DNA from 2 places in the Nonomuraea sp. NPDC048826 genome. Region 1 is predicted to be linked to the other one. Evidence: riboswitches for the same ligand, from Rfam matches in the RefSeq annotation. Region 1 holds a riboswitch; the other holds the start of a gene.
The links. A riboswitch is a leader RNA that binds a small molecule or an ion and turns the genes downstream of it on or off. The one in region 1 is predicted to bind glycine.
Positions count from the first base shown of each region.

Region 2: another riboswitch for glycine. It lies ahead of gcvT (glycine cleavage system aminomethyltransferase GcvT); the one in region 1 lies ahead of gcvP (aminomethyl-transferring glycine dehydrogenase).

Region 1 is NZ_JBICUQ010000008.1:269,755-279,824, forward strand. It holds gene ACGFI7_RS28905 (GNAT family N-acetyltransferase) at 1-521, shown strand, start outside; gene ACGFI7_RS28910 (CDP-alcohol phosphatidyltransferase family protein) at 585-1,166, shown strand; gene ACGFI7_RS28915 (sugar phosphate nucleotidyltransferase) at 1,171-3,672, shown strand; gene ACGFI7_RS28920 (FHA domain-containing protein) at 3,930-4,442, shown strand; gene ACGFI7_RS28925 (MerR family transcriptional regulator) at 4,466-5,092, shown strand; gene ACGFI7_RS28930 (bifunctional nuclease family protein) at 5,199-5,669, shown strand; gene ACGFI7_RS28935 (MerR family transcriptional regulator) at 5,818-6,438, shown strand; glycine riboswitch at 6,490-6,581, shown strand; gene gcvP (aminomethyl-transferring glycine dehydrogenase) at 6,735-9,566, shown strand; gene ACGFI7_RS28945 (tetratricopeptide repeat protein) at 9,749-10,070, shown strand, end outside.
Region 2 is NZ_JBICUQ010000015.1:944-13,886, reverse strand. It holds gene ACGFI7_RS39730 (nickel/cobalt transporter) at 1-1,465, shown strand, start outside; gene ACGFI7_RS39725 (hypothetical protein) at 1,462-1,587, shown strand; gene ACGFI7_RS39720 (hypothetical protein) at 1,584-2,213, opposite strand; gene ACGFI7_RS39715 (hypothetical protein) at 2,217-2,975, opposite strand; gene ACGFI7_RS39710 (dihydrofolate reductase family protein) at 3,039-3,638, opposite strand; gene ACGFI7_RS39705 (metalloregulator ArsR/SmtB family transcription factor) at 3,635-4,471, opposite strand; gene ACGFI7_RS39700 (FadR/GntR family transcriptional regulator) at 4,555-5,259, opposite strand; gene ACGFI7_RS39695 (glutamine synthetase family protein) at 5,382-6,752, shown strand; gene ACGFI7_RS39690 (aldehyde dehydrogenase family protein) at 6,758-8,098, shown strand; gene ACGFI7_RS39685 (3-oxoacyl-ACP reductase) at 8,103-8,867, shown strand; gene ACGFI7_RS39680 (gamma-glutamyl-gamma-aminobutyrate hydrolase family protein) at 8,864-9,589, shown strand; glycine riboswitch at 9,607-9,704, shown strand; gene gcvT (glycine cleavage system aminomethyltransferase GcvT) at 9,837-10,922, shown strand; gene gcvH (glycine cleavage system protein GcvH) at 10,919-11,308, shown strand; gene ACGFI7_RS39665 (L-serine ammonia-lyase) at 11,367-12,743, shown strand; gene ACGFI7_RS39660 (hypothetical protein) at 12,753-12,943, opposite strand, start outside.

The DNA.
Region 1 (10,070 bases):
ACGACCGGCTGGGCCGGGCGTTCGCGCCCGCGTTCGCGGCGGCGGGTTACGAGCACGAGGAGAACGTGCTCATGGTCCACCGGGGCGGCCCGCCTGAGGTCCCGTACGCCGAGGAGCTCTCGCTGGAGACGCTGCTGCCGGTGCTCAGGGAGACCTGGCGTGAGACGCTTCCCGAGGTCGGCGACGAGGCGATCGAGCAGCTCAGCCGCCGGTCGGAGACCCGGCTGCGGGGCGCCGACAAGGTCGTGTTCCGAGGCGTACGAGGCGCGGACGGTGAGCCGGCCGCCCGCGCCGACCTGTACGTGCACGACGGCGTGGCGCAGATCGAGGACCTGGTCACCGGGATGCGCCACCGGGGCAGGGGGCACGCCCGCGCGCTGATGCTCTCGCTGCTGGCGGAGGCCACCGCGGCGGCCGGGCTGGTGTTCCTCGTGGCCGACGCGGCCGACTGGCCCAAGGAGTTCTACACCCGGCTCGGTTTCGAGGAGATCGGCCGTACCCACTCCTTCCTCCGCGCCTGAGGAGGCGCGGTTGGCCGGATGCGGCCCCGCTGGGCTGGGAGTTCGCGCAGTAGGGTCTGGGGCGTGAGTGAAACTTCCGCCGAGGACCGGATCTGGACGGTTCCCAACCTGCTGAGCTTCCTGCGCCTCCTGGGCGTGCCCGTGTTCCTGTGGCTGGCTCTGGGACCGCGGGCGGACGGGTGGGCCCTCGGGGTGCTGGCGGTGGCCGGGTTCACCGACTGGCTCGACGGGAAGATCGCTCGGGCGTTCAACCAGACCAGCCGGCTCGGGCGGCTGATCGACCCGGCCGCCGACAAGCTGTACGTGGCCGCGACCATCGTGGCGCTGCTGGTGCGGGAGATCATCCCGTGGTGGCTGGTGGCGGTGATCCTGGCCAGGGAGTTGTTCGTCCTCTGTTCCTTCCCCGTCCTCCGCAAGCATGGCTACCGCGCACTTCAGGTGCATTTCCTGGGCAAGGCCGCCATGTTCAACCTCATGTACGCCTTCCCTCTCCTCTTCCTCGCCTCCCACACCGGGTGGTATGCCGAAATAGCCCGCATCGCAGGATGGGCCTTCGCGCTGTGGGGAACGGGCCTTTACTGGTGGGCCGGTGTGTTGTACGTGATACAGGTGCGCCGGCTCGTGACCGCGACCACGAAGGAGTGAGCGGGTGAAGGCGGTTGTCATGGCGGGCGGCGAAGGCACCCGGTTGCGGCCGATGACGGCCAACCAGCCCAAGCCCCTGCTCCCCGTGCTCAACCGTCCGATCATGGAACACGTGCTGCGCCTGCTCAAACGGCACGGCATCACCGAGACCGTGGTCACGGTGCAGTTCCTGGCCGCGCTGGTGCGCAACTACTTCGGCGACGGCGACGAGCTCGGCATGCGCCTGCAGTACGCGACCGAGGACGTGCCGCTGGGCACCGCGGGCAGCGTCAAGAACGCCGCGGCCCGGCTGCACGACGACCGCTTCCTGGTGATCTCCGGCGACGCGCTCACCGACATCGACCTGACCGACATGATCCGCTTCCACCGCGACACCGGGGCGCTCGTCACGATCGGGCTCAAACGGGTGCCGAACCCCCTGGAGTTCGGCATCGTCATCGTCGACGAGGCCGGCCGGGTGCAGCGCTTCCTGGAGAAGCCCACCTGGGGCCAGGTCTTCTCCGACACCGTCAACACCGGCATCTACGTCATGGAGCCCGAGGTGCTGGGCGACGTCCCCGCCGGTGAGCCCGCCGACTGGTCGGCCGACGTCTTCCCCCGGCTGCTGGAGCGCGGCGCCCCCATCTACGGCTACGTGGCCGAGGGCTACTGGGAGGACGTCGGCACCCACGACAGCTACCTCAAGGCCCAGGCAGACGCCCTGTCCGGCAAGGTCAGGCTCGACATCGGCGGCTTCGAGGTCTCGCCCGGCGTCTGGGTGGCGGGCTCCGCCTCGGTCGAGCCGGACGCGGTGCTCAAGGGCCCGCTGTTCGTCGGCGAGTACGCCAAGGTCGAGGCCGGGGCCGAGCTGCGGGAGTACACCGTGCTCGGCAACAACGCGGTGGTGCGCGAGGGCGCCTTCCTGCACCGCGCGGTCGTGCACGACAACGTCTACCTCGGCCCCGGCACCCACCTGCGCGGCTGCGTGATCGGCAAGGCCACCGACGTGATGAGCGGGGCCCGCATCGAGGAGAACGCGATCATCGGTGACGAGTGCGTCATCGAGGCGGAGGCGTACGTCTCCAGCGGGGTCAAGATCTACCCCTTCAAGACCATCGAGGCCGGCGCGGTCGTCAACACCAGCGTCATCTGGGAGTCGCGCGGGCAGCGCGGCCTGTTCGGCCCGCGCGGCGTCAGCGGGCTGGTCAACGTCGAGATCACGCCCGAGCTGTGCGTACGGCTGGCCAGCGCGTACGCCACCACCCTGAAGAAGGGCGAGCACGTCGTCATCTCGCGCGACTCCTCGCTGGCCGCCAGGGCGCTCAAGCGGGCCGTGATCGGCGCGCTCAACGCCAGCGCGATCAACGTGCACGACCTGGAGGCCGCGCCGCTGCCGGTGGCGCGCTTCCACACCTCCAGGGGCACCGCGGCGGGCGGCATCACGCTGCGCACCACCGCCGGCGACCCGCAGAGCGTCGACATCGTCATCATGGACGACCGCGGCGCCGACCTGTCGCCCGGCGCCCAGCGCAAGCTGGAGCGGGTGTTCTCGCGCCAGGAGTTCCGCCGCGCCTTCCCCGGCGAGATCGCCGAGCTCACCTACCCGGCCAGGGCGGTCGAGGACTACGCGCACGAGCTGCTGCGCCGGGTCGACATGACCGGCGTGCGCGGGATGAAGGTGGTGGCCGACTGCGCGGGCGGCACCTCCTCGCTGGTGCTGCCGAGGCTGCTCGGCCGGGCCGGGATCGAGGTGCTCACCGTCAACGCCGTGCTGGACGACCTGTCGCCCACCGAGACCATCGCCGAACGCCGCCGCGACCTGCAACGGCTGTCGGAGCTCGTCAGCTCCTCGCGCGCGGCCTTCGGGGTCCGGTTCGACCCGGTGGGGGAGCGCATCGCCCTGGTCGACGAGCAGGGCCAGCTCATCAGCGAGGAACGGGCCCTGCTGGTGGTCCTGGACCTGGTGGCCGCCGAGCGCCGGGGCGGCCAGGTGGCGCTGCCCGTCACCACCACCCGGGTCGCCGAGCAGGTGTGCCGCTTCCACGGCGTGCAGGTGCGCTGGACCTCGACCGCCGTCGACGCGCTCACCTCCGCCGCCGCCGACCCGGGCATGATCTTCGCCGGTGACGGGCGGGGCGGCTTCGTGGTGCCCGAGTTCAGCCCCGCGATCGACGGGCTGGCCGCCTTCATGCGGCTGCTCGGGCTGGTCGCCCGCACCCGGCTCTCGCTCAGCCAGATCGACGCCAGGATCCCCGAGGCCAGGCTGCTCAAGCGGACGATCCCGACGCAGTGGGCGGCCAAGGGGGCGGTGATGCGCTCGGTCATCGAGGCGGCCGAGGCCAACCCCGACGGCTACCGGATCGACACCACCGACGGGGTGCGGGTGGTCGGCGACGACGGCAGCTGGGTGCTCATCCTGCCCGCCGCCACCGAACCGGTGACCGATCTGTGGGCCGAGGCGGCCGACGTCGACACCGCCCAGCTCTTGCTCGAAAACTGGGCCCGGGTCGTCGAGCAGGCGACATGATCCACACAGCACCGCGTCTTGTCCGCGATTTGTCGGGAAGGACCGCAAGATCGTAATGTTAGAACGCGCGGCGGCATGGACCTTCAGGTGGGGGCGGTTGTAACTTTGTCAGCGTCCGAACCTGTCGTCCAGCGCCCCGCCTTGACCTTTGCCGCTGATCAGCGTAAGTTGCGGCATTCGCAAAAACGTGAAGAGCGAAGCGAGGCGCGCCCCGAGCACCGTTGCCGCGACTTCGCGGTAGGAGGCCGAGCCGATCGATGCCGAGCGTCTACTGCACGCAGTGCGGGCATGCCAACCCCGAGGATGCCCGTTTCTGTTCCCGTTGTGGGACCCAGCTGACCAGACCCGAGGTCTCCGGGGACACCACATCGACGATCTCCGTCGCGGGAATAGAGGCGTACGAGGCTGAGACCGGCGACATGCTGCTGGCCGAGAGGGCGCTGGTCGAACAGCTCCCGCCCGGCGCGGCGCTGCTCACGGTCACCCGGGGGCCCAACCAGGGGAGCCGGTTCCGGCTCGACAAGGAGCTCACCACCACCGGGCGCCACCCGGAGAGCGACATCTTCCTCGACGACATCACGGTCTCGCGCCGCCACGTCGAGTTCTACCGCCACCGCGGCGGCCAGTTCTCGGTCCGCGACGTGGGCAGCCTCAACGGCACCTACGTCAACCGCGAGCGCATCGAGGAGGTCCCGCTCCACTCCGGCGACGAGGTGCAGATCGGCAAGTTCCGGCTGCTGTTCCTGATGCGGACCCCCGCCGGCGCATGAGCTCACAGGCGGCACGCTCGCACATGAGCATCGGGGAGGTGCTCGCCCTCCTGCAGGGCGAGTTCCCCGACGTCACCATCTCCAAGATCCGATTCCTGGAGGGTGAGGGGCTGATCGAGCCCGAGCGCACCCCGTCCGGCTTCCGCAAGTTCACCCACCTGCACGTCGAGCAGCTCCGCTACATCCTGACCGAGCAGCGCGACCATTACCTCCCGCTGCGCGTGATCAAGGACAAGATGGCCGAGAGCTTCGGCCGTCCCCGCGCCCTGCAGGACAAGCAGGAGGTCAGGCTCACCCGCGCCGAGCTGCTGGAGGCCGCCGCGCTCGACGAGGAGACGCTCACCGAGCTGGAGGACTACGGCCTGCTGGCGCCGGTCGCGCGGCGCTACGACGAGGAGGCGCTGAAGATCGCCAGGGCCGTGGGCGGGCTGGCCCGCTTCGGCCTGCACGCCCGCCACCTGCGGGCGGTCAAGGCGGCGGCGGAGCGGGAGGCGGGCCTGGTCGAGCAGACGGTCGCGCCCATCCTCAAACGCCGCAAACCCGGCGCGATCGGCGAGGCCGACGAGGCGGCCAGGGAGCTGTCCACGCTGCTGCTCGATCTGCACGCGGCGCTGCTGCGTACGGGGGTTCGTGGGGTTCTGGGCCGATGAGCGGCCTGCGGGACATACAGGGCCCAGCGGGTGTTACGTTGAAATGCAGAAGCGGACCAGCGATGACCTGAGCCGGGCCACCGGCCAGTCGAATATGGAGCAGCCCGTGTTGCAGATGGAGGTAGTGGGCGTTCGGGTAGAGATGCCCACCAATCAGCCGATCGTTCTGCTCAAGGAGGCACACGGGGACCGGTTCCTGCCCATCTGGATCGGCATGACCGAGGCGACGGCGATAGCGCTGGCCCAGGCCGACGAGCCGCCGCCCAGGCCGCTCACCCACGACCTGTTCAGGGACGTGCTGAGCGCCCTCGGCGTGGGCCTGCGCGCGGTCAACATCGTCGCCCTGCGTGACGGAATCTTCTTCGCCGACCTCGTGTTCTCCAACGGCGTAGAGGTGAGCGCGCGGCCCTCCGACTCGATCGCGCTGGCGCTGCGCACCGGCGCCCGCATCTTCGCCAGCGAAGAGGTGGTCCAGGAGGCCGGAGTGATCATTCCCGACGACCAGGAGGACGAGGTGGAGAAGTTCAGGGAGTTCCTTGACACGATCTCGCCTGAGGACTTCGGCCGGGCGGGGTAGGTATTTCAGTGCATTTACGCTTCACGACGCGCCGAGCCGGATCGTTGACTGAGCATGGTCACGGTCCTACGGTGCAAGTGAAACCCGTGGTCGACCTTTTACGAACCCCCAGATGAGACCACGGGATGAGAGAAAGCCGGAGGTCCGCGTGGCGGTCAGCAGCGGCGAGGGTAAGACGGCCGGCCAGGAAGATCCGGTGCGGCGCGAGAGTGCGCGGCAGCGTGCCGGAGAGCAAGGACTGCTCTTCGACGAACAGCCTGCCACGCTGCCGGACGACATCGGATACCGCGGGCCGACGGCCTGCGCGGCGGCCGGCATCACCTACAGGCAGCTGGACTACTGGGCGCGCACCGGCTTGGTGGAGCCCACGATAAGAGCCGCGCAAGGCTCGGGCTCCCAGCGCCTCTACAGCTTCCGCGACATCCTGGTCCTGAAAGTCGTCAAGCGGCTCCTCGACACGGGAGTCTCCCTCCAGCAGATCCGCACGGCCGTCCAGCATCTGCGCGACCGCGGGGTCGCCGACCTCGCGCAGATCACGCTGATGAGCGACGGCGTCAGCGTCTACGAGTGCACCTCGGCCGACGAGGTCATCGATCTTCTCCAGGGCGGGCAGGGCGTGTTCGGCATCGCGCTCGGCCGGGTCTGGCGCGAGGTAGAAGGATCCCTCGCGGAGCTGCCGGGGGAACGGGCGGCGGTCGCGGACGACGTCCCGGCCGACCATCCCGCTGACGAACTGGCCCGGCGACGGCGCGCGCGCCGCACCGGGTGACGCCCCGAACCACCCCGATCCGGGACGAGGCTGTAATCTAGGACATGCTGACGACCCCGTGCGGGAGAGACCCCGGCACGACCGGGGCGCCGAAGGAGCAACCCTCCCCGGAATCTCTCAGGCGCCTGTACCGCTCGGGTGAGGCAACTCTGGAAAGCAGGTGCGCCCGCCAGGCGCATCTCACCGACGGTGCAAGCCCTGTACGGGGTGAAGCTCTCAGGTCGTCATGACAGAGGGGGAGATCCGGCATAAGCCCGCGCCCAGCGCCGGTCTCCACAGCCTCGGGAGGCATCTCCATGACCGACCTGTCAGCACCGCCGTTCTCCAGCCGGCACATCGGGCCCGCACCGGCCGAGCAGCAGCGCATGCTCGAGGCCGTCGGCTTCGAATCGGTCGCCGACCTGGTGGGGGTGGCCGTGCCCGAGGCCATCAGGGCCAAGGACCGGCTCAAGCTGCCGGCCGCCGCGAGCGAGGCCGAGGCCATCACCGAACTGCGCGCCCTCGCCGGGCGCAACCAGGTGCTCACCTCGATGATCGGCCTGGGCTACCACGACACGGTCACGCCCGCCGTCATCCGCCGCAACCTGCTGGAGAACCCGGGCTGGTACACCGCCTACACCCCGTACCAGCCGGAGATCTCCCAGGGCAGGCTGGAGGCGCTGCTGAACTTCCAGACCGTCGTCTCCGACCTGACCGCCCTGCCCGTCGCGGGCGCGTCCCTGCTCGACGAGGCCACCGCCGCCGCCGAGGCGATGACGCTGGCCCGCCGCGCCGGCAAGGTCAAGAGCCCGGTGTTCGTCGTCGACGCCGACGCGCTGCCGCAGACCAAGGCCGTGCTGGCCACCCGCGCCGAGCCGCTCGGCATCACGCTCGTGGAGAGCGACCTGACCGGCGAGCTGCCCGAGTGCTTCGGCGTGCTCGTCCAGTACCCCGGCGCGTCGGGGCGGCTGCGCGACTTCCGCGCGGTGGCCGAGCGCGCGCACGCGGCCGGCGCGCTCGTCGTGGCCGCCGCCGACCTGCTGGCGCTCACGCTCGTGGCCGCGCCGGGCGAGCTCGGCGCGGACATCGCCGTCGGCTCCTCCCAGCGGTTCGGCGTGCCGTTCGGCTTCGGCGGGCCGCACGCCGCCTACATGTCCGTACGCGAGGGCCTGCAGCGCCAGATGCCCGGCCGCCTGGTCGGGGTGTCGGTCGACGCCGACGGCGCGCCCGCCTACCGGCTGGCCCTGCAGACGCGCGAGCAGCACATCCGCCGCGAGAAGGCCACCAGCAACATCTGCACCGCGCAGGTCCTGCTGGCCGTCATCGCCGGCATGTACGCCGTCTACCACGGCCCCGAGGGGCTGCGCCGGATCGCCCGCCGGGTCCACCGGCACGCCGCCGTGCTCGCCGACGGGCTGCGCCAGGGCGGCGTCGAGGTGGTGCACGCCGAGTTCTTCGACACCGTGCTGGCCCGGGTCCCCGGCCGGGCCGCCGCCGTCGTGGCCGCCGCGGCCGAGCGCGGCGTCAACCTGTGGCAGGCCGACGCCGACCACGTCTCCGTCGCTTGCGACGAGAAGACCGGCGCCGCCGAGCTCGTCAAGGTGTGGGCCGCCTTCGGCGTCGAGCGCACCTCCGCCCCCCTCGACGACGTGGCCGACGCGCTGCCCGCCCCGCTGCTGCGCGAGTCGGACTTCCTCACCCACCCGGTGTTCAACACCCACCGCAACGAGACCTCGATGCTGCGCTACCTGCGCAGGCTCCAGGACAAGGACATCGCGCTCGACCGTTCGATGATCCCGCTCGGCTCCTGCACGATGAAGCTGAACGCGACCACCGAGATGGAGCCCATCACCTGGCCCGAGTTCGCCGACATCCACCCGTACGCGCCCGAGGCGCAGGCGGTCGGCTACGGCGAGCTGATCCGCACGCTGGAGGGCTGGCTCGCCGAGGTCACCGGCTACGACCGGGTCTCCATCCAGCCGAACGCGGGCTCCCAGGGCGAGTTCGCCGGGCTGCTCGCCATCCGCGCCTACCACCGCGCCAACGGCGACACCGAGCGCGACGTGTGCCTCATCCCGTCGTCCGCGCACGGCACCAACGCCGCCAGCGCCGTCATGGCCGGCATGCGGGTCGTGGTCGTGGCCTGCGACGACGACGGCAACGTCGACCTGGCCGACCTCGACGCCAAGATCACCAAGCACAGCGACCGGCTGGCCGCCATCATGGTCACCTACCCGTCGACGCACGGCGTCTACGAGGAGGCCATCACCGAGATCTGCGCCAAGGTGCACGACGCCGGCGGCCAGGTGTACGTCGACGGGGCCAACCTCAACGCGCTCGTGGGCCTGGCCAAGCCGGGCGAGTTCGGCGCCGACGTCTCGCACCTCAACCTGCACAAGACGTTCTGCATCCCGCACGGCGGCGGCGGGCCCGGCGTCGGCCCGGTCGCCGTCCGCGCCCACCTCGCCCCCTACCTGCCGGGCCACCCGCTGCGCGACGGCTCGCCCGTCGGCCCCGTCTCCGCCGCTCCGTACGGCTCGGCCGGGATCCTGCCGATCTCGTGGGCGTACGTCAGGATGATGGGCAGCGAGGGCCTCACCGCGGCCACCGAGCAGGCCATCCTGTCGGCCAACTACCTGGCCCGCAAGCTCGCCCCGCACTACCCCGTCCTCTACACCGGCCGGGGCGGGCTGGTCGCCCACGAGTGCATCATCGACCTGCGCCAGATCACCAAGGAGACCGGCGTCACCGTCGACGACGTGGCCAAGCGGCTCATCGACTACGGCTTCCACGCGCCCACCATGTCCTTCCCGGTCGCCGGCACCCTCATGATCGAGCCGACCGAGAGCGAGGACCTGGCCGAGCTCGACCGGTTCGTGGACGCGATGATCGCCATCCGGGGGGAGATCGCCAAGGTCGCCTCCGGCGCCTACGACAAGACGGACAACCCGCTGCGGAACGCCCCGCACACCGCCGAGGCGCTCACCGCCGACGCCTGGACGCACCCGTACCCGCGGAGCGAGGCGGGCTACCCGGTGCCGTCGCTGCGCGAGGGCAAGTACTGGGTGCCGGTGCGGCGGATCGACCAGGCCTACGGCGACCGCAACCTGGTGTGCTCCTGCCCTCCGCTGGAGGCGTACGAGGACTGACCGCCGGTTTCGCCGTGGTCGTCCGGGCGGTCCCGCCTGGAGGCTTCCGGGCGGGTATCGCCAGGGTGCGGAACGGGGTAATGGGGATATATCGGGCGGTGGGTAGACCGATGGGCGCAACCGAGCAGACATGATCGCGAGAACTCGTTAGGCTCGGGGCGATCGTCGCCGAAGGAGCTCTCTTGACGTCATCAGAGCTGGAGACCCCGCCGCTCGACACCGCCCGCCGGCTGGCCGAAGGCGGTGACCTCGACGGCGCGGCCGCCATACTCGCCGAGCTCGCCGCCCAGCCCGACAGCCCCGACCAGGCCCAGGCCGCCGTCGGGCTGGCCGTGGTGCTCGACCAGCGGGGCGACGTCGAAGGGGCCCGCGCCGCGGCCCGGACGGCGCTGGCCACCGGTCATCCCGAGTTCGCCGCCCAGGCGGCCTGCCATCTGGCCCAGGGGTTCGAGCGCGAAGGGCGGCTGGAGCAGGCGCGCGGGGCCTGGCAGGCGGTGCTCGGCG
Region 2 (12,943 bases), on a different contig from region 1:
GTCCCCCGGGCCGGACGCCCGCCTCCCTCGCGAGACCCGCCGCACCCCACGGCCCGCCGCCCGCTGGCGCTGGTTCGCGACGCTGGCGCTCGGGCTGCTGATGGGGCTGTTCGCGGCCGCTCCCGCCCAGGCAGCCGCACACCCGCTGGGCAACTTCACCGTCAACCACTACAACGGGCTCACCGTGGCCGCGGGCAGGGTGACGAACCTGGCGGTGGTGGACCTGGCCGAGCTCCCCACGCTCCAGGCCCGGCCGGACGTGGACGCCGGCTACGCCTCCCGGCGCTGCGCCGCGCTCGCCGCCGCGCAACGGCTGACGGTCGGCGACGCGCCCGTCCCGTGGCAGGTGGTACGGGCCGGGCACGCCTACGCCCCGGGCCAGGGCGGCCTCTCGACCAGCAGGCTGACCTGCGACCTGGTGGCCGAGACCGCGGCGTCCGGCGCGGTGACGTTCACCGACGGCTTCGAACAGGACCGGATCGGCTGGCGTGAGATCACCGCGGCCGGCGACGGGGTGCGGCTGCTCGATCCCACCGTGCCCGAGGTCAGCGTGAGCGACGAGCTGCGTAGCTACCCAGACGACCTGCTGGCCTCACCGCTCGACCAGCGCACGGCCTCCTTCACCGTCTCCCGGCTCGGCGGCGTGGGCGGCGGCGACGCTCGCGGCTCCGCGGACCCGGGCCCGCCCGTCGGCGGCCCCATCGGCGCGGCGCTCGACGCGCTGGACCGGACGTTCACCGGCCTCGTCGGCGCCGACTCGCTCACCGTGCCGCTCGGCCTGCTGGCGCTGGGCCTGGCGGTGGTGCTGGGCGCCGGGCACGCGCTGATCCCGGGGCACGGCAAGACGATCATGGCCGCCTACCTGGCGGGACGCCGTGGCAGACCGAGGGACGCGTTCGTGGTGGGAGCCACGGTGACGGCCACCCACACCGTCGGGGTTCTCGTGGTGGGCCTCGCGCTGAGCGTCTTCACGACCCTCGCCGGGGAGTCCGTGCTGGCCTGGCTGGGAGTCGCCAGCGGCGCACTGATCGCCGCCATCGGCCTCCGCCTCCTCCACACGGCCCGCAAAGCCCGGACCACCCCTGAACACGGCCACGGACATGGGCACGGCCACGGGCACGGCCACGGGCATGGGCATGGGCATCGGAGGGGTGGCCTGGTAGGGCTGGGGGTGGCCGGAGGGTTGGTGCCCAGCCCGTCGGCGCTGGTGGTGCTGCTCGGCGCGATCGCGCTCGGCCGGACCTGGTTCGGGGTCGCGCTGGTGACCGCGTACGGGATCGGCATGGCCGCCACGCTGACCGTCACCGGCCTGCTGCTGGTCAAGCTGGTCGACCGGCTGGAGGCGCGGGCGTCGGCCGGACGCCGGCTGGCCGCCCGCCTGTCGAGCGCGGCGCCGCTGGGCACGGCCGTGATGGTGGTCCTCCTCGGCGCCGGCCTCGCCCTGCGCTCCGCGGTCACCTTGTGACCCGTACCGGCGTGACCCGTACCGGCGTGACCCGTACCGGCGTGACCCGTACCGGCGTGACCCGTACCGGCGTGACCCGTACCAGCGTGACCCGTACCAGCGTGACCCGTACCGGCCTCTAGTCGAGGACCGGCAGGTCCGGATGGTCGTAGTCGGCGTCGCCGTCCTCGGCCCGCCGCAGCGCCAGGTCTTCCAGCCAGGCGGCGGCGAACCTTCGGGCCGGCCCGTCCTCGCCGCCGACACCGCCCGCGAACCCGAGCCGCATGCCCAGCTCCTGCAGCGAGAACCCCGGCAGCAGCCGCCCGCCGAGCCGTTCGAGTTCGCGGAACGAGTAGAGCTGCGCCACAGCCGCGAGGTCGGCGACGTCGCGGGCCAGCCCGCGCTCGTGCAGGTCGCGTACCCGCAGGCCGACCGCGTCGTCGAGCGTCACCACCGGAAGCCCGTCACGCCGGACGGGCGGTTCGAGCGGCGCGCCGTCCCCGGCCTCGACCGGGCAGCGCAGCCCTTCCGCGGGGTCCACCGCGATCAGCCGCCCGCCCTCCACGGACACCTCCAGCCCGGCCTCCCACAGGGCCACAGCCAGCTCGTCCACGACCGCGGGCGGCCCACCGGCGAACTCCAGCCCGTCTCCCGGCGGGCACCCGATCCCGTGCGCGCGCAGGGCCGCCGCGCCCGCCAGCGCCATCCCGTACCGCTCGCACACGGGCAGCACGGCGGCCAGCACCCGCCGCTGGAACGCAAGCCCCATGGATCAAGTATGGCGGCGCAGGCGGCGGGACGAGGGCAGGTCGTGGCGCCCTGACAAGAACTCCTGGAACGCGATCTTGGCCCGGATCACCGGCCGCCGCCAGCGCTCCTCCCGGTGGATGGCCTTGGCCATCTTGCGCGGCGAGCGGCCGACGAAGAACCAGTGCGCCCACGGCGACCCCGGCCTGGCCAGCCGCACCGCGCCCACCAGCAGCAGGACGGGCAGGAACAGCCCCGCCATGCCCGTCCAGATCTTCCCCTTGAGCAGCGTGACCACCGCGAGCATCAGGTTGCCCACGATCAGCACGGCGGGGTTGACCAGCGGCGTGCCGAAGTCCCAGGTGAGCGGCCGCAGCCCGATGAGCAGCAGCCCGGTCACCGCCACGGCGATGAACACCGCGTCGACCGAGGTGCGCCCTTCCTCTTCCCAGTAGACGTCGTGCAGGTGGAGGATCAGCGCGAACTCGTCGAGCACCAGGGCGGCCCCGATCCCGAACACCGAGGCCGCCACGGCATACCCCACCTGTGACGCCCCGGACACGATCAGCCCCGCCACCCCGCCCATCAGCATGAGCACCACGCCGAACACCACGTGGTGGATGTGCATCTCCCCCACGCTGACGTTGCGGAACCAGCCGATCTTCGCCCTGATCAGCCGCACGTTGATACGGGTGGCGATGAACGCCACGATCAGCGCGACGAAGAAACAGAACAGCGGCAGCCGCCCCGTCGTGATGATGTTCGCCTGAAACCACTTATCCATGACCGTGTACAGAACTCTACGAGCACGATCGTGGTACTCGCGGCGTCAGACCCTGTTTCCCGCTCAGCGGGCCCGGTCGTAGACCAGGGCCATCTCGCCCAGCTTGCCGGCCTCCTGCCGGGTGAGCGTCCACTTCGAAGCCGGCAGGCCGTCGTCGAACAGCCGGCCGCCGCCTCCGGCGATCTCGGGGACGATCATGAGGCGCAGCCGGTCGATCAGATCCGCCGCGAGGAGCGGCTTGATGATGCTCACGCTGCTGTTGACGAGGATGTCGCCAGAACCGGTGGCCTTGAGCTCGGCGACGACGTCCGCGGCGGGGGCGTTCACCACGCGGGCGCGTTCCCACGGAGCCTGGGTCAGCGTGGTCGAGAAGACCACCTTCTCCACGTCCACCAGCCACTTCGCGTAGCCGCGATCACGGGGGTCGGCGTTCTCGTCCTCGGCGACCGGCGGCCAGTAGCCGAGGAATCCTTCGGCGTTGACCCGGCCGAGCACCGCCGTCGTCGCACCCTCCCAGATGCCGGTCAGGTGGTCGCGGGCGACGTCCGTGGTCACGTACGGGCCGATGGCCGCGAAATCGGCGGGGCCGCCGGGACCGTGGTAACGGCCGTCAAGGGTGAGGCTCAGGTTGGCGGTCACCCGGCGGGTGGTCGAGCTGGTCATTCGGTGCTCCTTGTCTCAGTTTCTTGCGCCTCCACGGCGAAGGTCGCCACGAGCTTGTCGAGGCTCTGGCCGAAGCCGACCTCGATGCCCGCGATGAAGTCCGCGGAGTCGATGGTGCTGTCGGTGATCCGGAACACGACGTCGAGGTCCGTGCCGGTCTCGGTGGGCCGCAGGCCCAGGTCGAGGTGAGAGGTGAAGGCGGGACCGCCGCCGGGAAGCAGCGGGGAGAGGCGATAGGTGAGCCGTTCACCGGCATGTACCTCGTCGACGACTCCCTCCGCGCGCCCGGCCACCAGGTCGGAGCCGTCGGCGTCCTCGGCGTCGCGGTACTCGTGGATGATCCGCCCACCCGGTCGCGCCTCGAAGACGAGCTTGGAGAGGCGCAGGTCGTCGGGCGTCCACCACCGGGCCAGCAGGGAGGCGTCGGTGAGGTGGCGCCAGACGTCCTCCGGACGCCCCGCCAGCGACCGGTGGAACCTGAACGAGCGGCCGTCGGCCCAGCCCGGCTCCTTCGCGGCGAGCCGCTCCGCCTGGACGCCGAGCCCGTAGCGGTCGAAGGTTTCGCGGGCGGCGTCGGCCTGGTCGGCGAGCCGGCCGAGCACGGCGGCCAGGTCACGCAGAGCCGTGGGCCGCAGCGCGTAGACGCGGCGCTGGCCGGTTCGCCGGGAGGTGACGACGCCGGCGCGCTCCAGGGTCTGCAGATGCTTGGTCGTCTGCGGCTGGCGTGCCCCGGCGAGCTGAACGAGGACGCCGACCGAGCGGGGCCGCTCGGCCAGCAGGCTCACGAGCCGCCAGCGGGCCGGGTCGGCCAGAGCGGCGAGAAGTGCGTCCATGGCGGCTACTATTCACCACGACGAATATTCGTGTCAACGAATAATTAGGAAGCGAGAGGGCGACTGGGGTGACCGGGAATCCGTCAGGAAAGGAAGCCCCGCAGGAGCGCGGCGGTGCCCTCCAGGTGTTCGCACATCGTGCGGCGGGCCGCCTCGGGGTCGCCGGCGAGGATGGCGGCCACGATCGCGCGGTGCTGCGCGGCGGCGTGGTCGAGGTTGACCTGGAGCATGGGGATGGCGTTGAGCAGGTCGCTGACCCGCAGGCGGGCGTCGGCGCAGGCGGCCGCGAGCAGGCCGGAGCCGGTCAGCTCGGCGATCGACAGATGGAAGGCGGTGTCGAGGCGGCGGTAGTCCGCCAGCGACGCCTCGTCGAGGTCGGCCAGCCGGCGCCGGAGCGTGTCACGCTGCCCGTCGGTCAGCTCCATGCCGGCCAGCACCTGGGCGGCGCCGCACTCGACCGCCATGCGGAAGGTGAGTGCGTCGGCCAGGTCGTCGGTGCCCATGTCGGCGACCACCCTGCGCAGGTGGGCGGGGCCGGGCCGGGGCGGCACGTAGGTGACGAACGCGCCGCCGTAACGGCCGCGCCGCACGTCGAGGAAGCCGGCGTCCTGCAGGGCGCGGATGGCCTCGCGCAGCGTCACCCGGCTGATGCCGAGCTGCACGGCCAGCTCGCGCTCGGGCGGCAGCTTGTCACCCGGCGCCACCACGCCGAGCTTGATCGCCTGCAGGAGTCGCTCGACCGTCTCCTCGAAGGCGTTTCCGGCCCGCACCGGCCGTAGCACCGTCATCAAACGCGTCGACTCGTCCAACGTGTCCTCAGGTCTTGACAAGCGATCCCGCCATACACATCAATGGTCTAAGACTAGCCCAATCAACGAGAAACCGCCTCCTGCCAGATCGGAGCCAGCACGTGAGCGAGCGGTCCAGCCATGGCTTCCTCACTGTCGACGAGCTACGGCAGGAGGTCGCGGCCGGCCTGATCGACACGGTCCTGCTCGCCATCGCCGACATGCAGGGCCGTCTCCAGGGCAAGCGCCTGTCCGCACGCTACTTCCTCGACGAGGTGCTGCACCACGGCTCCGAGGGGTGCAACTACCTGCTCGCCGTGGACGTGGACATGAACACGGTCAGCGGTTACGCGATGTCGTCCTGGGATCGTGGGTACGGGGACTTCGTGATGCGCCCTGACCTGTCGACGCTCAGGCGCGTGCCCTGGCAGGAGGGCACGGCCATGCTCATGGCCGACCTCGCCTGGGAGGACGGCGGCGACGTGACCGCCTCGCCGCGCCAGATCCTGCGCCGCCAGCTCGCCCGGCTGGAGGAGCGCGGCCTGCGCGCGTACGTCGGCACCGAGCTGGAGTTCATCGTCTACGAGGACTCGTACGAGCAGGCATGGCAGCGCGCCTACCGCGACCTGACCCCCGCCAACCTCTACAACGTCGACTACTCACTCCTCGGCACCGCCCGGGTCGAGCCGCTGCTGCGCCGCATCCGGCGCGACATGGAGGGCGCGGGCCTGTACGTGGAGTCCGCCAAGGGCGAGTGCAACCTGGGCCAGCACGAGATCGCCTTCCGCTACGCCGAGGCGCTGGTCACCTGCGACAACCACGCCATCTACAAGAACGGCGCCAAGGAGATCGCCGCCCAGGAGGGCAGGTCGATCACCTTCATGGCCAAGCCGAACCACCGTGAGGGCAACTCCTGCCACGTCCACATCTCGCTGCGCGGCACGGACGGCGACCTGGTCATGGCGGGCGACGGACCGCACGGGCTGTCGGAGCTGGGCCGCCGGTTCATCGCCGGTCAGCTCGCCTGCCTGCGCGAATTCACTCTCCTGTACGCGCCCAACATCAACTCCTACAAGCGGTTCGTGCCCGGCAGCTTCGCGCCCACGGCCGTCAAGTGGGGCTTCGACAACCGCACCTGCGCGCTGCGCCTGGTCGGCCACGGCCCCTCGCTCCGGGTGGAGAACCGGGTGCCGGGCGGCGACGTGAACCCGTACCTCGCCGTGGCCGCGCTGGTCGCGGCCGGGCTGCACGGCATCGACGCGGAGCTGGAGCTGGAGGAGGCGTTCGAGGGCAACGCCTACGCCTCCGGCGCCACGACCGTCCCGCACACGCTGCGCGACGCGCTGGCCCTGTTCGAGGGTTCCAAGCTGGCCAGGGAGGAGTTCGGCGACGACGTGGTGGCCCACTACGCCAACAACGCCCGGGTGGAGCTGGAGGCCTTCGACGCGGCGGTGACCGACTGGGAGATGTTCAGGGGATTCGAGCGGCTGTGACGAGCATGAAGATCATCAATCCGGCGACCGAGCAGGTCGTGGCCGAGGTCGAGATGGCCGGGGCCGCGGCGGTCGACGAGGCCGTGGCCAGGGCCGCGAAGGCCTACCGGGAGTGGCGCGAGGTGGCCCCGGGCGACCGGGCGCGGCTGCTGCGCGCGTTCGCCGACCTGGTCGACGCGCACGCCGAGGAGCTGGCCGCGCTGGAGGTCGCCAACGCCGGTCACCCGATCGGCAACGCCCGGTGGGAGGCCGGCGCCGTCCGCGACGTGTTCCACTTCTACGCGGGCGCGCCCGAGCGCAACCACGGCAAGCAGATCCCGGTGCCCGGCGGCGTCGACGTGACGTTCCAGGAGCCGCTCGGCGTGGTGGGCGTCATCGTGCCGTGGAACTTCCCGATGCTGATCATGTCGTGGGGCGTCGCGCCGGCGCTCGCGGCGGGCAACACGGTCATCGTCAAGCCCGCCGAGTGGACCCCGCTGACCGCGCTGCGGCTGGCCGAGCTGGCCCTGGCGGCGGGCCTCCCCGAGGGGGTGCTCCAGGTCCTGCCTGGGGCAGGGGAGGTCGCGGGCGCCCGCCTGGTCGAGCACCCCGGCGTCGCCAAGATCGTGTTCACCGGCTCGACCGAGGTGGGCAAGGAGATCGCGGCCAAGGCCGCCGCGCACGTCAAGCGGCTCACCCTGGAGCTCGGCGGCAAGTCGGCCAACATCGTCTTCGCCGACGCCGACGTGGCCAAGGCGGCGGCGGCTGCCCCGTACGCGGTCTTCGACAACAGCGGGCAGGACTGCTGCGCCCGCTCGCGCGTGCTGGTGCAGGAGAGCGTGTACGACGAGTTCCTGGAGCGGCTGTCGGAGGCCGTACGCGGCCTGCGCGTCGGCGACCCGCTCGACCCCGCCACCGAGATGGGCCCGCTGATCAGCGCCGAGCACCTGGAGCGGGTCAGCGGCTTCGTCGAGGACCCCTACCTGCAGGGCTCGTGCCCCCAGGGCCGCGGCTTCTGGTTCCCGCCGACGGTGCTGACCTCGAAGGTCACCGACCGGGCGTTCACCGAGGAGATCTTCGGGCCGGTCGTGTCCGTGGTGCCGTTCGCCGGCGAGGCCGACGCGGTGCGCATCGCCAACGACACCCGTTACGGCCTGTCCGGCTCCATCTGGACCCGCGACATCGGCCGGGCGCTGCGGGTGGCGCGCGCGGTCGAGTCCGGTGCGCTCTCGGTGAACTCCAACTCCTCGGTCCGCTACTGGACCCCGTTCGGCGGGTTCAAGGAGTCCGGGCTCGGCCGCGAGCTGGGCCCCGACGCGCTCGCCGCGTTCACCGAGACCAAGAACGTCTTCATCTCAACGGAGTAGCGACATGCAGCGTTTGCTGGACCGCGTGGCCGTCATCACCGGGGCGGGCAGCGGCATCGGCCTGGCCACCGCCCATCGGTTCGCCGAGGAGGGCGCCAAGGTCGTGTGCGTGGACGTCGACGAGGAGGCGGGCGCCAAGGCCGCCACCGCGGTCGGCGGCCTGTTCGTCAAGGCGGACGTCACCAGCGAGGACGACGTGGTCCGGATGTACGAGACCGCGTTCGACACCTACGGGAGCGTGGACGTCGCGTTCAACAACGCGGGCATCTCGCCGCCGGACGACGACTCCATCCTGGAGACCGGCATGGACGCCTGGCGCCGGGTGCAGGAGGTCAACCTGACCAGCGTCTACCTGTGCTGCAAGCACGCCATCCCGTACATGCGCCGCCAGGGCAAGGGCTCGATCATCAACACCGCCTCGTTCGTGGCCGTCATGGGGTCGGCGACCTCGCAGATCTCCTACACCGCGTCCAAGGGCGGGGTGCTGGCCATGTCGCGCGAGCTCGGCGTGCAGTTCGCCCGGGAGGGCATCCGGGTCAACGCGCTCTGCCCGGGGCCGGTGAACACGCCGCTGCTCCAGGAGCTGTTCGCCAAGGACCCCGAGCGGGCGCAGCGGCGGCTGGTGCACGTGCCGCTCGGCCGCTTCGCCGAGGCCACCGAGATCGCGGCCGCGGTCGCCTTCCTCGCCAGCGACGACGCCTCCTTCATCACGGCGTCGCAGTTCCTGGTCGACGGCGGCATCTCGGGCGCGTACGTGACGCCGCTTTGAGCCGGCCCGTCATCGGCATCAGCACCTACGTCGAGCCCGCGCGGTTCACGGTGTGGGACCTGCCCGTGGCGCTGCTGCCGTACATGTACGTGGAGCAGGTGACGCGGGCGGGCGGGCAGCCGGTGCTGATCCCGCCGGCGGGCGACCCGGCGGCGCTGGTGCCGCGGCTCGACGGGCTGATCCTGGCGGGTGGCGGCGACATCGACCCGGGCCGGTACGGGGACTCCCCTCACCCCCGAACCGACTACATCCGGAAATTTCGGGACTCTGCGGAGTTCGCCGTGATGACGGCGGCCCTGCAGGCCCGCACCCCCTTCCTGGGCGTCTGCCGGGGCCTGCAGGTCCTCAACGTGGCCCTCGGCGGCACCCTCCACCAGCACCTCCCCGACGTCGTCGGCCACACCGGCCACTCCCCCGCGCCGGGCGAGTTCGGCCCGCTCCCCGTCCAGCCGGCCCTCGGCAGCAAGGTCGCCAAGATCCTCGGGCCCGACCCCGTCACCGTGCCGCACTACCACCACCAGGCGATCGACCGCCTCGGCACGGGCCTGACGGTGACGGCCACGGCCGCCGACGGCACGATCGAGGCGGTGGAGCTCGACGCCCACCCGTTCGCCGTCGCCGTCCAGTGGCACCCGGAGGCGGCCCACGACTGCGCGCTCTTCGAAGCCCTGGTCGCCGCCGCGAGATCCGCGGACGCGACAATTCCCGGCCAAGGCCACTAGGCTTGTCGCATCACCGTTCAAGCCGTGCGGGAGAGTGCCCTGACAGCCGGTCGGGGCCCCTGAAGGAGCAAGCCCTCCCCGCGAACCTCTCAAGGCAAAGGACCGTACGGCCGAGGTGTCCTCTGGAAAGCAGGTCCGCGCGACCTCGCCGAAGGTGAAAGTCCGGAAAAAAGCCGGGTGAAGCTCTCAGGCACCGACGACAGAGGGGGAGGATCCCGGCATCCGATCCTGTCCTGAGGTGCGAGACATGTCCCGACCGACACCGCTGAGAGACGTGCACGAGTCCCTCGGCGCCACCCTGACCGACTTCGCCGGCTGGCTCATGCCGCTGCGCTACGGCAGCGAGTCCGCGGAGCACAACGCGGTCCGCCAGGCGGCCGGGCTGTTCGATCTCTCGCACATGGGAGAGATCTTCCTGACCGGCTCCCAGGCGGCCCAGGCCCTCGACTACGCCCTGGTGGGCCACCTGTCGGCGCTGGCCGTCGGCCGGGCACGCTACACGATGATCGTCGACGAGCGCGGCGGGGTGCTGGACGACCTCATCGTCTACCGGCTCGGCGACGAGGAGTTCATGGTCGTGGCCAACGCGTCCAACGCGGACAAGGTCGCGGACGAGCTGGTCACCCGTGCCAAGGCGTACGACACGCAGGTCGAGGACCGCTCCGGCCGGTACGCCCTGATCGCCGTCCAGGGCCCGCGGTCCGAGGAGATCCTGGCCACCCTCACCGACGCCGACCTCGGCGGGCTCAAGTACTACACCGGCCTGCCCGGCCGCGTCGACGGGCGCGAGGCGCTCATCGCCCGCACCGGCTACACCGGCGAGGACGGCTTCGAGCTGTTCGTGGCCGACGACGACGCCGTGCCGCTCTGGCACGCGCTGACCGCCGCCGGGGAGCCGTACGGGCTGAAGCCGGCCGGGCTGTCGAGCCGCGACACGCTCCGCCTGGAGGCGGGTATGCCGCTGTACGGCAACGAGCTCAGCACGGAGCTCACCCCGTTCGACGCCGGACTGGGCAGGGTGGTGAAATTCGACAAGCCGGGCGACTTCGTGGGCAGGTCGGCGCTGGAGGCGGTCAAGGACGTCCCGCCACGGCGCCGCCTGGTCGGGCTGGTCGCGCGTGGCCGCCGGGTGCCCCGCCACGGCTACCCCGTCACCAAGGACGGCGCCGTCGTCGGCGAGGTCACCAGCGGCGCGCCCTCGCAGACGCTGGGCAAGCCCATCGCACTGGCCTACGTCGACACCGGCGTCGGCGAAGGTCTGGCCGTGGACATCAGGGGCAGGCAAGAACCCGTGGACGTGGTCGAGCTGCCTTTCTACAGGAGGAACAAGTGAGCAACATCCCTGACGAGCTGAGCTACACCAAGGAGCACGAGTGGATCTCCGGCCTGGAGGACGGCCTGATCGCCACGGTCGGCATCACGGCGTTCGCCGCCGAGGCCCTCGGTGACGTCGTGTACGTGCAGCTCCCGGAGGTCGGCTCGACCATCGAGGCCGGTGACTCCGTCGGCGAGGTGGAGTCCACCAAGTCGGTGAGTGAGATCTACACCCCTGTCGGCGGCGAGGTGGTGGAGATCAACCAGACCCTCGTGGACGACCCCTCGCTGGCCAACAGCGACCCGTACGGCGATGGCTGGATGTTCAAGGTGCGCGCCGACGGCGACCCTGAGGACCTCCTGTCGGCCGAGGAGTACGCCGCCCTCACCTCCGGCGAGTCCTGACCCACCCGCCGGGGCCCGCTCCCGGGCCCCGGCCCCCGCTCGTGAAAGGCGTTCTTCAATGGCGATCAGCGTCTTCGACCTCTTCAAGATCGGGATCGGCCCGTCCAGCTCCCACACCGGCGGCCCGATGGCCGCCGCGCACAAGTTCGCGCGCGGCCTGCACCAGGACGGGCTGCTCGGCCGTACGGCGCGCGTCGAGGTCATCCTGTACGGCTCGCTCGGCCTGACCGGCAAGGGCCACGGCAGCGACAAGGCGGTCCTGCTGGGCCTGTCGGGCGAGAAGCCCGAGCTGGTGGACGTCGACACCATCGACGAGCGGCTGGCCGCCATGCGCGAGTCGGGCACGGTCCGGCTGTTCGGCGAGCGCGACATCCCGTTCAGGGTCGGCGAGGACCTGGTATTCGAGCGTAAGATCTCGCTGCCCGAGCACCCCAACGGCATGCGCTTCACCGCCTACGACGAGGCGGGCGAGAGCCTGCGCGAGAAGGTCTACTTCTCCGTCGGCGGCGGCTTCGTGGTGGACGAGACCGCCACCGGCGCCGACCGCATCAAGCCCGACGACACCGTCCTGCCGCACCCGTTCACCACCGGCGAGGAGCTGCTCAAGCACTGCTCGGCCACCGGCCTGTCGATCTCCGCGCTGATGCTGGAGAACGAGAAGGCGTTCGGCCGCGGCGAGGACGAGATCCGCGCCCGGCTCCTGGAGATCTGGGCCGTCATGACGGAGTGCGTGCGGCGGGGCATCGCCAAGGAGGGCGTGCTGCCCGGCGGGCTCAAGGTCAAGCGCCGCGCCAACCAGCTGCACCGCCGCCTGCAGGCCGAGTCCACCGAGAAGGACCCGCTGCAGGCGATGGACTGGGTGTCGCTGTTCGCCCTGGCGGTCAACGAGGAGAACGCCGCCGGCGGCCGCATCGTCACCGCCCCCACCAACGGCGCGGCGGGCATCATCCCGGCCGTGCTGACCTACTACTCCCGTTTCACCCCGAACGCCGACGACGACGGCGTGATCCGCTTCCTGCTGACGGCGGCGGCGATCGGCGTGCTGTTCAAGGAGAACGCCTCGATCTCCGGCGCCGAGGTCGGCTGCCAGGGCGAGGTCGGCTCGGCCTGCTCGATGGCCTCGGCCGGGCTCACCGAGGTCCTCGGCGGCACCCCCGAGCAGGTGGAGAACGCGGCGGAGATCGGCATCGAGCACAACCTCGGCCTGACCTGCGACCCGATCGGCGGCCTGGTCCAGATCCCGTGCATCGAGCGGAACGCGGTCGCCTCCATCAAGGCCATCACCGCCGCCCGCATCGCCCTGCGCGGCGACGGCCGCCACCACGTGTCGCTCGACAAGGCCATCAAGACCATGCGCGACACCGGCAGGGACATGCTCGACAAGTACAAGGAGACCTCGCGCGGCGGCCTCGCGGTGAACGTCATCGAGTGCTGACGGGCGGCCCTAGAGACGGCCGACCAGCAGGGAGAGGAAGCTTCTGGGACGGCTGCGTCTGGCTTCGGAGTCGGCGAGGTCCTCGGCCCGCCGTTCGACGTCCTGGAAATACTCGTCGGGGGGAAGATCGCCGTCGATGAGCCGTTCGGCACGCTCGACCAGGGGATCCTTCACTACCGTCGGGTCGTCTGCCTTCTCGT